3 regions of the Streptomyces sp. SGAir0957 genome follow, and region 3 is predicted to be linked to each of the others. Evidence: riboswitches for the same ligand, from Rfam matches in the RefSeq annotation. Region 3 holds a riboswitch; each other region holds the start of a gene.
The links. A riboswitch is a leader RNA that binds a small molecule or an ion and turns the genes downstream of it on or off. The one in region 3 is predicted to bind cobalamin.
Positions count from the first base shown of each region.

Region 1 (4,544 bases), 6.8 Mb from region 3:
CCCGGGGCCGACCAGGGCGCGCGCCGCGTGCGGCAGGACGAGCCCGACGAAGCCGATCGCCCCGGCCGCGCTGACCAGCACCGCCGTCAGGAGCGCCGTCACGCAGAGCAGGACGAGCCGGGTCCGCGCCACGTGCACGCCGAGCGCGGCGGCCGCCTCGTGCCCGAAGGCGAACGCGTCCAGGGTCCGGCCGTACCCGAGGCACACCGCGAGCGCCGCCACAAGGACCGCGAGGCACAGCCACAGCTCGGTCCAGCCGACCCCGCTCAACGAGCCGAGCAGCCAGAACAGGACGCCGCGCGTCGTCTCCGCGTCGGCGGCGGTGAGGATCACGAACGAGGTCAGCGCCGAGAACAGCTGCATCGCGGCGACCCCGCACAGCACCACCCGGTCCGTCGTCCCGCCCAGCAGGTGGCTGAGGACGAGGACGAGCGCGAACGAGCAGAGGGCGCCGAGGAAGGCGCCGCCGGAGACGGAGAGCGCCCCGCCGCCGAGGCCCAGGACCACCACGAGCACCGCCCCGGTCGACGCGCCCGAGGAGACGCCGAGCACGAACGGGTCCGCGAGCGGATTGCGCAGCAGCGCCTGCAGCACCGTGCCGCACACCGCGAGGCCCGCGCCGCAGACCGCCGCGAGCAGGGTGCGCGGCAGCCGCAGGTTCCACACGATGCCGTCGCGGATCGGGGAGAGGTCCGAGGCGCCCCAGCCGAGCCGGGCGCCGACCGTCGACCACACGTCGGCGACGCGGATGTGCGCGGGCCCGACGGTGATGGCGACGGCGACCGAGCCGCAGAGCGCCGCGAGGGCCGCGGCCCAGTAGAGGGCGGGCCGGAGCGCCGTGTTCACTTGGCGAGGCCGAACTCGCGCAGCGCCGCGGCCACCTTCTCCACGCTCTCGACCGTCCGGATGGTGGGGTTGAGGGCCTGCCCGCTGAGCAGCACGTACCGCTTCTTCTTCACGGCCGTCATGTTCTTGGTGACGGGGTCGGACTCCAGGAACTCGATCTTCTGCGCGGCGGACTCGGCGGACTGCGAGCGGCGGGTCAGATCGCCGATGACGAGGACGTCGGGGTCGCGGTCGGCCACCGTCTCCCAGTTGATCTGCGGCCACTCCTCGTGCGTGTCGTCGAAGACGTTGCGCACGCCGAGTTCCTTCGTGACGATGCCGGGCGCCCCGCAACAGCCCGCCATGTAGGGCGCGTCGGAGTTGGCGAACCAGTACAGGACGCTCACACCCTCGGCGTCGATCCCGGTGGTCGCCTCGGAGACACGGGATTCGAGCCGCGCGACGAGTTTCTCGCCGCGCTCCTTCACGCCGAAGATCCGCGCCAGGTCCCGTATCTCGCCGTAGACGGTGTCCATGGTGAGCGCGCTGGTACGGACGCCGTCGCCGTCGCCGCTGTTGTCCTTGCCCGCGCAGTCGGCGGGGGAGAGGTAGGTCGGTACGCCCAGTTCCTCGAACTTCTCGCGCGGCGCCACCCCGCCCTTGCCGATGGTGTTTGTGAGGGACGCGGAGACGAAGTCCGGCTCGGTGTCCAGGACCTTCTCGAAGGAGGGGTAGCGGTCGGCGAGGCGCGGCACCTTGGCGTTCGCCTTCTCCAAACCCTTGAGGACCGGGTCGGTCCAGGTCGCGGTCCCCACCATCCGGTCCGCGAGGCCGAGCGAGAGCAGGATCTCCGCCGAGCCCTGGTCCAGGGCGACGGCGCGGCGCGGGGCCCCGGCGACGCGGACCTTCGCGCCGCAGTTGTCGAGGGTGACGGCGGCGCCGGCCCCCTTGGCGGCGCCGGCGGAGTCCGCGCCACCGCCGCACGCGGTGAGCAGCAGGGCGCCCGTCAACAGCAGTGCGGAAGGGCGGAGTCGACGTGCGAAGGGCACGGGGGTTCCTCTGCGTCCAGGGCCCATACGCGGAGCCGGCCTACGGTTCACCCCCGGCCGGGTCTCGGTCCCGGAGGCCGCCAGCAGGTCTTCGGACTCGGGTTCATCCAGGCGGGGCGCCTTCCCGGACCGCTGCGCGGTCCAGTGGCAGTGGCCCCGCCCGTCCCCCTCACCGCTGCGCGTCAGCTCCGGACTTCCACCGGATTCCCTGACCCGTACGCGTTCATCGGCGAACGCACAAAGGTACGACTGGCTCACGGAACGTATCACGGCCCCGGCCGTGCCCCCGAAAAATCGTTCGCCACCGGCGCCCCGCGGACCTAGCCTGCGCCGGGTGATGACAGCTGACGACGTGCTCGGCGTCCTCGCCCTGCTGCGGACGGCCGGGGCGGACGTGTGGATCGGCGGCGGCTGGGGCATCGACGCCCTCGTCGGCCGGCAGACCCGGGACCACCGCGACCTCGACCTGATGCACCGCGCGGAGCAGGAGCCCGCCGTGCTCGCCGCCCTCAGCGGCGCCGGGTTCGCCGAGACCCTCGACTGGCGCCCCGCGCGCTTCGTCCTCTCCCACCCCGACGGCCGCGAACTCGACCTGCACCCCTTGCGTTTCGCCGCCGACGGCTCGGCCGAGCAGTCCTCGCCCGACCCGGAGCGGCCGTTCCGCTACCCGGCCGAGGCCTTCGTCACCGGCACCGTCGCGGGGGAGCCGGTGCCGTGCCTCTCGGCCGCGCAGCAGGTCCGCTTCCACCAGGGGTACGAGCCGGCCGACCGCGACCGGCACGACATGGCGCAGCTGCGCCGGGCCTTCGGCATCGACACACACATGTGAGCAGGTGGCTCAGTAGGTCACGGGGTCGCGGACGATCGGGCAGGTCATGCAGTGGCCGCCGCCCCGGCCGCGGCCCAGTTCGGCGCCGACGATCGTGACGACCTCGACGCCCGCCTTGCGCAGCAGCGTGTTGGTCTGGGTGTTGCGGTCGTAGGTGACGACGACGCCGGGTTCCAGGGCGACCGCGTTGTTGCCGCTGTCCCACTGCTGGCGCTCGGAGGCGTACACGTCGCCGCCGGTCTCGATCACCCGCAGCTCCCGGAGGCCGAGCCCGCGGGCGACGACGTCGACGAACGGGGTCGTCCCCTCGTCCGTGATGTCCAGGCCCGGCGCCTTGTCGCTGGGGCGCAGCGAGAACGTGTGCACCGAGTCCATGATCCGCGGGTACAGCGTGACGATGTCCCGGTCGGCGAAGGTGAACACGGTGTCCAGATGCATGGCGGCCCGCAGCTTCGGCATCCCGGCGACGATGACGTGCTCGGCCGCGCCCTTCTCGAACAGCGCGGCGGCGACCTGCGTGATGGCCTGCCGTGAGGTGCGCTCGCTCATGCCCATGAGGACGACGCCGTTGCCGACGGGCATGATGTCGCCGCCCTCGAACGTCGCCTGCCCCCAGGACTGTTCGGGGTCGCCCCACCAGACGGTCGAGTCCGCGAAGTCCGGGTGGAAGCGGTAGACCGCCTTCATCAGCAGGGTCTCGTCGTGCCGGGCCGGCCAGTAGAGCGGGTTGAGCGTGAGGCCGCCGTAGAGCCAGCAGGTGGTGTCGCGGGTGTAGAGCGTGTTGGGCAGCGGCGGCATCAGGTACTCGCGCACACCGCTGGACTCGCGCGCCATCGACACGTACGCGGAGCGGTACTCGTCCGGGAGGTCGGTGGTGGCGAGACCGCCGATGAGGAACTCGGCGAGCTGTTCGGGCCGCAGCGTCTCCAGGAAGGCACGGGTGTCGTCGATGAGCCCGACCCCTACCTGATTGGCGACGATCTTGCGGTCGAGCAGCCACGCCTTCGCCTCGGGCCGCGCCACGGTCTGCGCGAGCAGCTCGTGCAGCTCGACCACCTCGATGCCGCGCTGCCGCATCTTGTTCACGAAGTCGGCGTGGTCGCGCTGGGCGTTCTCCACCCACATCACGTCGTCGAAGAGCAGGTCGTCGGAGTTGGTCGGGGTCAGCCTGCGGTGGGCGAGCCCCGGCGCGCAGACGAGGACCTTGCGCAGCCGGCCCACCTCGGAGTGGACGCCGTACGCGGCGGACGCGGGGGTGGCGTGGTCGTCGGTCACGGGGTGCCTCCGGGCGTTGACGGGGTCAGGAGTCGCGCGTCGGGTCTCACAGGCTGATCCACCCCGCCGTCAGGGCGACGACACCGAGCACGGCGCCCGCGACGGAGACGGCGAGGACGACCAGTTCCCCCGGCGAGAACAGGCGCCGCCCCTGTTCCCTGCGGGCCATGACGAACAGGATCGTCGCCGGGGCGTAGAAGATGAACGAGACGAGGACGAACTTCAGCCCGGCCGCGTACAGCATGAACACGGTGTAGAGCGTGGCCACCGCCGCGATCACCAGTTCGCGCGTGGACGTGCCGCCGCCCTCGGTGAGCGGGTCGTGCCGCGCCCCGATCCGAACGGCGAACCCGGCCGCGAGCAGGTACGGGATGAGGGACAGCGCGCTGGTCAGATTGAGCGCGAAGTTGAAGGCGTCGTCCGAGAACGCGGTGACGACAAGCACCAGCTGGGTGAGCACCGTCGTCATGAGCAGCGCGGGCACGGGCACGTCGGCGGGGGTGGAGCGGCGCAGGAAGCGCGGCATGTCGTCGTCCTTCGCCGCCACGAAGAGGACCTCGGCGGCC
Region 1 covers NZ_CP027293.1:7,436,656-7,441,199, forward strand. Annotated here, with positions in the region: gene C1N81_RS38560 (FecCD family ABC transporter permease) at 1-846, opposite strand, end outside; gene C1N81_RS38565 (ABC transporter substrate-binding protein) at 843-1,901, opposite strand; cobalamin riboswitch at 1,939-2,120, opposite strand; gene C1N81_RS38570 (nucleotidyltransferase domain-containing protein) at 2,212-2,703, shown strand; gene C1N81_RS38575 (arginine deiminase) at 2,713-3,978, opposite strand; gene C1N81_RS38580 (basic amino acid/polyamine antiporter) at 4,025-4,544, opposite strand, start outside.
Region 1: it holds a riboswitch for cobalamin, as region 3 does, so the genes downstream of both, C1N81_RS38565 (ABC transporter substrate-binding protein) here and metE (5-methyltetrahydropteroyltriglutamate--homocysteine S-methyltransferase) in region 3, are expected to answer to the same signal.

Region 2 (4,544 bases), 2.4 Mb from region 3:
TCGCGCCCTTCGTGGCGATGCTCTGGGTCAGCTCCTACTCGAAGATCGACCCGACCTTCATCGGCATCCCGTTCTTCTACTGGTACCAGATGCTCTGGGTGATCATCTCGACCGGGCTCACGATGATCGCGTACAAGCTGTGGCAGCGTGACCAGCGCGGCCGCAAGGCGTCGGCCTCCGCGTCCGCCCAGGCTCCGGAGGGTCAGCGATGAACGACGGCGTCAACGGTGTCGCGCTCACCGTCTTCATCATCTTCTTCGTGGCCGTCACGGTCATGGGCTTCCTCGCCGCGCGCTGGCGCCGCTCCGAGACCGACTCGCTGGACGAATGGGGCCTCGGCGGCCGCTCGTTCGGCACCTGGATCACCTGGTTCCTGCTCGGCGGCGACCTCTACACGGCGTACACCTTCGTCGCCGTCCCCGCGGCGATCTACGCGGCGGGCGCGTCCGGCTTCTTCGCCGTGCCCTACACGATCCTGGTGTACCCGCTGATCTTCACGTTCCTGCCGCGCCTGTGGTCGGTCTCGCACCGGCACGGATACGTGACGACGTCGGACTTCGTGCGCGGCCGCTTCGGCTCCAAGGGCCTCTCGCTCGCCGTCGCGATCACCGGCATCCTCGCGACGATGCCGTACATCGCGCTCCAGCTCGTCGGCATCCAGGCCGTGCTCGACGTCATGGGCGTCGGCGGCGGCGAGAACACCAACTGGTTCATCAAGGACCTGCCGCTCCTCATCGCCTTCGGTGTCCTCGCGGCGTACACGTACTCCTCGGGTCTGCGCGCGCCCGCGCTGATCGCGTTCGTCAAGGACGGGCTGATCTACCTCGTCATCGCGGTCGCCATCATCTACATCCCGATCAAACTCGGCGGCTTCGACGACATCTTCGCCGCGGCCGGCAAGAAGTTCGAGCAGGTCAATCCGGCGACAGGGAAACCCGTCGGGGCGCTCGCGCCGGGTGAGGCCGGGCACTGGACGTACGCGACGCTCGCGCTCGGCTCGGCGCTCGCGCTGTTCATGTACCCGCACTCGATCACGGCGACGCTCTCCTCCAAGAGCCGCAACGTGATCCGCCGCAACACCACCATCCTGCCGCTCTACTCGCTCATGCTGGGCCTGCTCGCGCTGCTCGGGTTCATGGCGATCGCGGCCGGGATCAAGGTGCAGAACGGGCAGTTGGCGATCCCGCAGCTGTTCGAGGACATGTTCCCCGACTGGTTCACGGGCGTCGCGTTCGCCGCCATCGGCATCGGCGCGCTCGTCCCGGCGGCGATCATGTCCATCGCCGCGGCGAACCTCTTCACGCGCAACATCTACAAGGACTTCATCAAGCCCGACGCGACCCCCGCGCAGGAGACCAAGGTCTCCAAGCTGGTGTCGCTGCTCGTGAAGGTCGGCGCGCTCGTCTTCGTCCTCACCATGGACAAGACCGTCGCCATCAACTTCCAGTTGCTCGGCGGCATCTGGATCCTGCAGACCATGCCTGCCCTGGTCGGCGGTCTGTTCACCCGCTGGTTCCACCGCTGGGCACTGATCGCCGGCTGGGCGGTCGGCATGGTGTACGGCACCCTCGCCGCGTACGGGGTGGCGTCGCCGACGCAGGCGCACTTCGGCGGGTCCTCGAAGGAGATCCCGGGCATCGGCGAGATCGGGTACATCGGCCTGACGGCGTTCGTGATGAACGTGATCGTGACCGTCGTCCTGACCTTCGTCCTGAAGGCCGCGAAGGCTCCCGAGGGCATCGACGAGACGTCGCCCGGCGACTACACCGCCGACGCCGGTGACAAGGGCGTGCAGACGGACCTGCCCGTCGTCGGAGCGGGCTCCGGCCACTGAGCTCCGTCGTACGACACCCCGGGACGGGCCTCTCCGCACGCGGAGGGGCCCGTCGCCATGAGCGGGCCCGCACGCCCGCCACGCACCTGCCCGCGCGACACAAGATATGGGGCTGTCACCCACACCCGGCACAACATGTATGCTCGCTCTCGCTGCAGCCGCAGGGGAATCCGGTGCAAATCCGGAACTGTCCCGCAACGGTGAACGTAGCGCGCATAACGCCGCGCCCGCGTGAGTCCGACGACCTGCCGCAGCCCACCCGAGCCGCCCGGCCCGGATGGAGACGACGTCCGGGCCTCGCGGAATGGGCCGGTGACGAAGGCGCCCCCTCGCGTGCGCGCCCGAGCCACTCCTCCCCGCAAGGCCCCGAGCCGAGCGAGGGAGAGCCCCCAGTGACCATCGCGCCGCCCGCCGAACCGGTCTCAGCCACCCCGGAAGACGCCCCGCAAGACGCTCCGGGCACCGCGCTGCTGCGCACCCTGACCGAGCTGACCTCCGACCTGCCGGGCGCCGACCCCGGCCGGGTCGCCGCCGCCGCGCTGCGCGGCCGCAGCGCCCGCGCCGACGAGGCCGAGCTGCGCGAACTCGCCACCGAGGCCGCCGCCGGGCTGATCTCCGAGGACCCGGTCTACTCCCGGCTCGCCGCCCGCCTGCTCACGCTCTCCATCGCCGCCGAGGCCGCCACGCAGGGCGTCACCTCCTTCACCGGGTCGATCGCGGTCGGCCACCGCGAGGGCCTGATCGCCGACCGCACCGCCGAGTTCGCCCGTCTCCACGCGGCCCGCCTCGACGCGCTCATCGACACCGAGGCCGACGACCGCTTCGGCTACTTCGGCCTGCGCACCCTGCACAGCCGCTACCTCCTGCGCCACCCGATCACCCGCCAGGTCATCGAGACGCCGCAGTACTTCATGCTGCGCGTTGCCTCCGGTCTGGCCGAGGACGACTCCGTCCGCGCCCTGGACGAGGTCGCGGACCTGTACGGCCTGATGAGCCGCCTGGACTACCTGCCGTCCTCCCCCACCCTCTTCAACTCCGGCACCCGCCACCCGCAGATGTCCAGCTGCTACCTGCTCGACTCCCCGCTCGACGAGCTGGACTCGATCTACGACCGCTACCACCAGGTGGCCCGCCTCTCCAAGCACGCCGGCGGCATCGGGCTCCCCTACTCCCGCATCCGCAGCCGGGGTTCGCTGATCCGCGGCACCAACGGGCACTCCAACGGCATCGTGCCGTTCCTGAAGACGCTGGACGCGTCGGTCGCCGCCGTGAACCAGGGCGGGCGCCGCAAGGGCGCCGCCGCCGTCTACCTGGAGACCTGGCACTCCGACATCGAGGAGTTCCTGGAGCTGCGCGACAACACCGGCGAGGACGCGCGCCGCACGCACAATCTCAACCTGGCGCACTGGATCCCCGACGAGTTCATGCGCCGCGTCGCCGACGACGGCCCCTGGTCGCTCTTCTCCCCCGCCGACGTGCCCGACCTCGTCGACCTGTGGGGCGCGGAGTTCGACGCCGCGTACCGCAAGGCCGAGGCGGAGGGCAAGGCGCAGAAGACCCTCCCCGCGCGTGAGCTGTACGGCCGCATGATGCGCACCCTCGCGCAGACCGGCAACGGCTGGCTGACCTTCAAGGACGCCGCCAACCGCACCGCCAACCAGACCGCGGAGCCCGGCCACACCGTCCACTCCTCGAACCTGTGCACGGAGATCCTGGAGGTGACGGACGACGGGGAGACCGCTGTCTGCAACCTGGGTTCCGTGAACCTCGGCGCCTTCATCGTCGACGGCGACATCGACTGGGAGCGGCTCGACGAGGCGGTCCGCACCGCCGTCACCTTCCTCGACCGCGTCGTCGACATCAACTTCTACCCGACCGAGCAGGCGGGCCGCTCCAACGCCCGCTGGCGCCCGGTCGGCCTCGGCGCGATGGGCCTCCAGGACGTCTTCTTCAAGCTGCGCCTGCCCTTCGACTCGCCGCAGGCGAAAGCTCTTTCGACGCGCCTTGCCGAGCGCATCATGCTCGCCGCTTACGAGGCGTCCGCCGACCTGGCCGAGCGCAACGGCCCGCTGCCCGCCTGGGACAAGACCCGTACCGCGCGCGGCGTCCTGCACCCCGACCACTACCCCGACGCGCAGGTGACCTGGCCCGAGCGGTGGGCCGCGCTGCGGGAACGCATCGCCGCCGTCGGTATGCGCAACTCGCTGCTCCTCGCCATCGCGCCGACCGCGACGATCGCCTCCATCGCGGGCGTCTACGAGTGCATCGAGCCGCAGGTCTCCAACCTGTTCAAGCGCGAGACGCTGTCCGGCGAGTTCCTCCAGGTCAACTCCTACCTGGTCGACGAGCTCAAGCGGCTCGGCGTGTGGGACGCGCAGACCCGCGAGGCGCTGCGCGAGTCCAACGGCTCGGTGCAGGGCTTCACCTGGGTGCCGGAGGAGGTCCGCGCCCTGTACCGCACGGCGTGGGAGCTGCCGCAGCGCGGGCTCATCGACATGGCGGCGGCCCGCACCCCGTTCCTCGACCAGGCCCAGTCCCTCAACCTGTTCCTGGAGACGCCGACCATCGGCAAGCTCTCCTCGATGTACGCGTACGCCTGGAAGTCGGGCCTGAAGACGACGTACTACCTGCGCTCGCGCCCCGCGACGCGTATCGCGCGGGCCGCGGCCCGGGTCCCGGTCCAGATGGCCGAGCCCGACGCCGTCGCCTG
Region 2 covers NZ_CP027293.1:3,097,310-3,101,853, forward strand. Annotated here, with positions in the region: gene C1N81_RS18795 (DUF3311 domain-containing protein) at 1-212, shown strand, start outside; gene mctP (monocarboxylate uptake permease MctP) at 209-1,834, shown strand; cobalamin riboswitch at 1,967-2,102, shown strand; gene C1N81_RS18805 (ribonucleoside-diphosphate reductase subunit alpha) at 2,227-4,544, shown strand, end outside.
Region 2: it holds a riboswitch for cobalamin, as region 3 does, so the genes downstream of both, C1N81_RS18805 (ribonucleoside-diphosphate reductase subunit alpha) here and metE (5-methyltetrahydropteroyltriglutamate--homocysteine S-methyltransferase) in region 3, are expected to answer to the same signal.

Region 3 (4,544 bases):
GCGCGCGGCATCCCGCTCGCGCGCCGCCTGCGCGTCCCGACCGTCATCGGCGACGTCACCGACGACGGCGTGCTGGAGGCCGCCAAGGTGCACCGCGCGCACTCCCTGCTCGCGCTGACGAGCATCGACGCCACGAACCTGGAGGCGGCCCTGTCGGCGCGGGCCCTCAAACCCGATCTGCGCGTGGTGCTCCGCCTGTACGACGACGCGTTCGCCGCCGCCGTCTACCGCACCCTGCGCGCCGCCCACCCGCGCGCCCTGACCCGTAGCCGGAGCGTTTCCACGCTCGCCGCGCCCGCCTTCGCGGGGGCCATGATGGGGCGGCAGATCCTGGGCGCCATACCCGTCGAACGCAGCGTCCTGCTCTTCGCCGCCCTGGAGGTCGCCGGTCATCCGCATCTGGAGGGCCGCACCATCGCCGAGTCCTTCCGGCCGGGGCACTGGCGTGTCCTCGCCCTGGATCCGGCCGCCCCCGCGGACCGCCGCCCGGACCTCACCGCGTCCCCCGCGCACGACGCCTCCGGGGCCCAGACCACCGGGCTGGTCTGGAACCTCCCGCCCGGCTATGTCCTGCGCGCCCAGGACCGCGTCGTCCTCGCCACCACCCGCCAGGGTCTCGCCGAACTCCTCGGCCGCGTACCGTACCGGGCCAGATCCTGACCGCCGCCCCGAAGCCCGTAGGACGCCCGGCACCCCTATGGCGTCACGCGGCGCGCCGCCGACGTCTTCGACGTCCGCGGCCCGGCAGTGTTCCTCGGTGGGCGCCCGCACACGGGAGTTGGCCGCCACCCCGCCGACCACGATCAGCGTCCGCACGCCATGCTCGCGGCAGGCCCGCAGCGCCTTCCGCGGAGGCCGGGGTGGTGTGGTGAAGTCCGCGCCGCACCGGTAGTTTCTGCGCGGTGGATCTGACGGAGACGCACGGGTACGCCCTCATGACCGACACCGCCCGCCTGCACTGGGTCCGGCTGGACGACCCGACGCGGCGGGGTGGTGACGCACCCGCCGTGGTCCTGCTGCACGGCGGGCCCGGCCTGCCGGACTACCTGCACGACGTCGCCGTCATGCCGGCGGACCTCACACGTGTGTACCGCTACGACCAACGCGGCACGGGCAAGTCCCCCTGGCAGGGCCGTCACACCCTCGCACGGCACCTCGACGATCTCGCCGAACTCCTCGACCTCTGGGGCCTGCCCTCGGCCGTACTGATCGGCCACTCCTACGGCACCGACCTCGCCGCCCGCTTCTGCATGGCCCACCCGGACCGCGTGGCCGCGATGCTTCTCCTGTGCGGGCCGTTCGTCGGCGACTGGCGCGCGGCCGACCGGGCGGCGCGGGACCGGCGGATGACACCGGACCAGCGGGAACGCCTGTGCGCACTCCAGAACCTGACCCGCCGCACGGAGGAGCAGGAGACCGAGTTGCTGACGCTGTCCTGGTTCACCGACCACGCCGACCCCGAACGCGCCTGGGGCTGGGCCGCACAGGATGCCCGGCACCGGCGCCCGGTCAACTGGACGATGAACCGCGAACTCGGGGCGGAAGGACGCGCCGACCCGGTCGGGCAGCGCCTCGACGAACTGGCCGCGTGTCTGCCCCGGCAGCTGGAGATCCTCGGCGGCGCCGACGATCCCCGCCCGTTGTCCGCGCTCGCCTCGCTCGCCGCGCGCCTCGGTGCTCCGCTGACCCGGGTCGACGGCGCGGGACACGAGCCGTGGCTGGAGCGCCCCGCCGAGACCCGGGCGCATCTGCGGCGGTTCGTGCGGGCCGCGGCCGACCGGCAGTGACACACCCGTCGACAACGCCTAGGGTGACTCCCGCAGCTGGTTCGCCCTGTCAGCCAGGCAGGGCGTCGTAAGAGGGAACCCGGTGAAACTCCGGGACTGCCCCGCAGCGGTGAGTGGGAACGACCGCCGTCATACGCACTGGGCCTCGGGAAAGAGGTCTGGGAAGCGACGGCCAGTAGGTGTCCCGTCCGGCCTCGGACGGACGTGCTCACGAGTCCGAAGACCTGCCGACTGCCCGTGTGCGTACGACGCGCACACGGACATTCCGTGTGACCTCGTGGGCGGGTCGGCGTACATGTGCGGCGGACGGGACCGCGCCTTCGGCGCGCGGCATCGCCCCGCCGTCCGTGTCACTCCTTCGTGCCCAACGAGTCCCCGGGATCCAAGGGATACGTCTCTCGAAGGAGATCTCCGTGACCACCAGCACCGCCGCCGCGGCAGCTCGCGCCACCGCGCACGGCTACCCCCGCCAGGGCCAGGGCCGCGAACTGAAGAAGGCGGTCGAGGGGTACTGGAAGGGCCGCGTCACCGCCGACGCCCTCCGGGCCACCGCCGCCGACCTGCGCCGCGCCAACTGGCGGGAACTCGCCGACGCGGGCCTCACCGAAGTCCCCACCGGCGACTTCTCGTACTACGACCATGTCCTGGACACCACCGTCATGGTGGGCGCGGTCCCCGAGCGCCACCGGGCCGCCCTCGACGCCGACGCCCTGGACGGCTACTTCGCCATGGCCCGCGGCACCCAGGACGCCGCCCCGCTGGAGATGACCAAGTGGTTCGACACCAACTACCACTACCTCGTGCCCGAGTTGGGGCCCGGCACCGTCTTCGCCGCCGACTCCGCGAAGCAGGTCGCGGAGGTCGGGGAAGCCCTCGCCCTCGGCCTCGCGCCCCGGCCGGTGCTGGTCGGGCCGGTCACCTATCTCCTGCTCGCCAAGCCCGCGCCCGGCGTCGCCGCCGACTTCGACCCGCTCACCCTCCTCGACCGGCTGCTGCCCGTGTACGCCCAGGTCCTGGCCGACCTCCGGGCGGCGGGCGCCGCGTGGGTGCAGCTGGACGAACCCGCCCTGGTCCAGGACCGCACCCCGGCCGAGCTGAACGCCGCCGCCCGCGCCTACCGCGACCTCGGCGGCCTCACCGACCGGCCGAAGCTCCTGGTCGCGTCGTACTTCGACCGGCTCGGCGACGCGCTTCCGGTGCTCGCCAAGGCGCCGGTCGACGGGCTCGCCCTCGACTTCACCGGCCCGGCGGCCGCCAACCTGGACGCGCTCGCCGCCGTCGGCGGGCTGCCCGGCAAACGCCTCGTCGCCGGTGTCGTCGACGGCCGCAACATCTGGGTCAACGACCTGGAGAAGTCGCTCACCGTGCTCGGAACACTGCTCGGGCTCGCCGACCGGGTCGACGTCGCCACCTCCTGCTCGCTGCTGCACGTCCCGCTGGACGCGACGCTCGAACGCGACATCGACCCGCAGATCCGGCGCTGGCTGGCCTTCGCCCGGCAGAAGACCGCCGAGACCGCCGCGCTCGCCAAGGGGCTCGCCCTCGGCAGGGACGCGATCACCGCCGAACTGGCGGTCAACCGGGCCGCCCTGTCCTCCCGCGCCACCTCGCCGATCACCCGCGACCCGGCGGTGCGCGCCCGCGCCGCCGCCGTCACCGCGAGCGACACCCGCCGCGCCCAGGCGTACCCGGAGCGGGCCGCCGCCCAGCGCGCCCGCCTCCGCCTCCCGCTCCTGCCGACCACCACCATCGGCTCCTTCCCGCAGACGGCCGAACTGCGCGCCGCACGAGCCGACTTGCGCGCCGGACGTCTCGACACGGCGGGTTACGAGGAGCGCATCAGGACCGAGATCCGCGACGTGATCTCCTTCCAGGAGAAGACCGGCCTCGACGTCCTCGTGCACGGTGAACCCGAGCGCAACGACATGGTGCAGTACTTCGCCGAGCGGCTCACCGGCTACCTGGCGACGCAGCACGGCTGGGTCCAGTCCTACGGCACCCGGTACGTGCGTCCGCCGGTCCTGGCCGGCGACATCTCCCGGCCGGAGCCGATGACGGTGCGCTGGACCACGTACGCCCAGTCCCTCTCCGACCGGCCCGTCAAGGGCATGCTCACCGGGCCCGTCACCATGCTCGCCTGGTCCTTCGTCCGCGACGACCAGCCGCTCGGGGACACCGCGCGCCAAGTCGCCCTCGCCCTGCGCGACGAGGTCGACGACCTGGAGGCGAACGGCGCCTCCGTCATCCAGGTCGACGAACCCGCCCTGCGCGAGACCCTCCCGCTGCGCGCCGACGACCACGCCGCCTATCTGGCCTGGGCGACCGAGGCGTTCCGGCTCACCACCTCGGGTGTGCGCCCGGAGACACAGATCCACACGCACATGTGTTACGCCGAGTTCGGCGACATCGTGCAGGCCATCGACGATCTCGACGCCGACGTCATCAGCCTGGAGGCCGCCCGCTCCCATATGCAGGTCGCCCGTGAACTCGCCGGGCACGGCTACCCGCGCGAGGCGGGGCCCGGGGTCTACGACATCCACTCCCCCCGCGTCCCCGGCCGGGAGGAGGCGGCCGCCCTGCTGCGTACGGGGCTCGACGCCATCCCCGCCGAACGGCTGTGGGTCAACCCGGACTGCGGCCTGAAGACCCGGGGCTGGCCCGAGACACGTGTCTCGCTGGAGAACCTGGTCGCCGCCGCCCGCACCGTCCGCGGGGAACTGGAGCACCACGACGCCGACGGCGCCTCCTGACGGACCG
Region 3 covers NZ_CP027293.1:655,202-659,745, forward strand. Annotated here, with positions in the region: gene C1N81_RS08050 (NAD-binding protein) at 1-660, shown strand, start outside; partial or broken gene C1N81_RS08055 (tRNA (adenosine(37)-N6)-threonylcarbamoyltransferase complex transferase subunit TsaD) at 730-849, opposite strand; gene C1N81_RS08060 (alpha/beta fold hydrolase) at 903-1,787, shown strand; cobalamin riboswitch at 1,808-2,034, shown strand; gene metE (5-methyltetrahydropteroyltriglutamate--homocysteine S-methyltransferase) at 2,201-4,537, shown strand.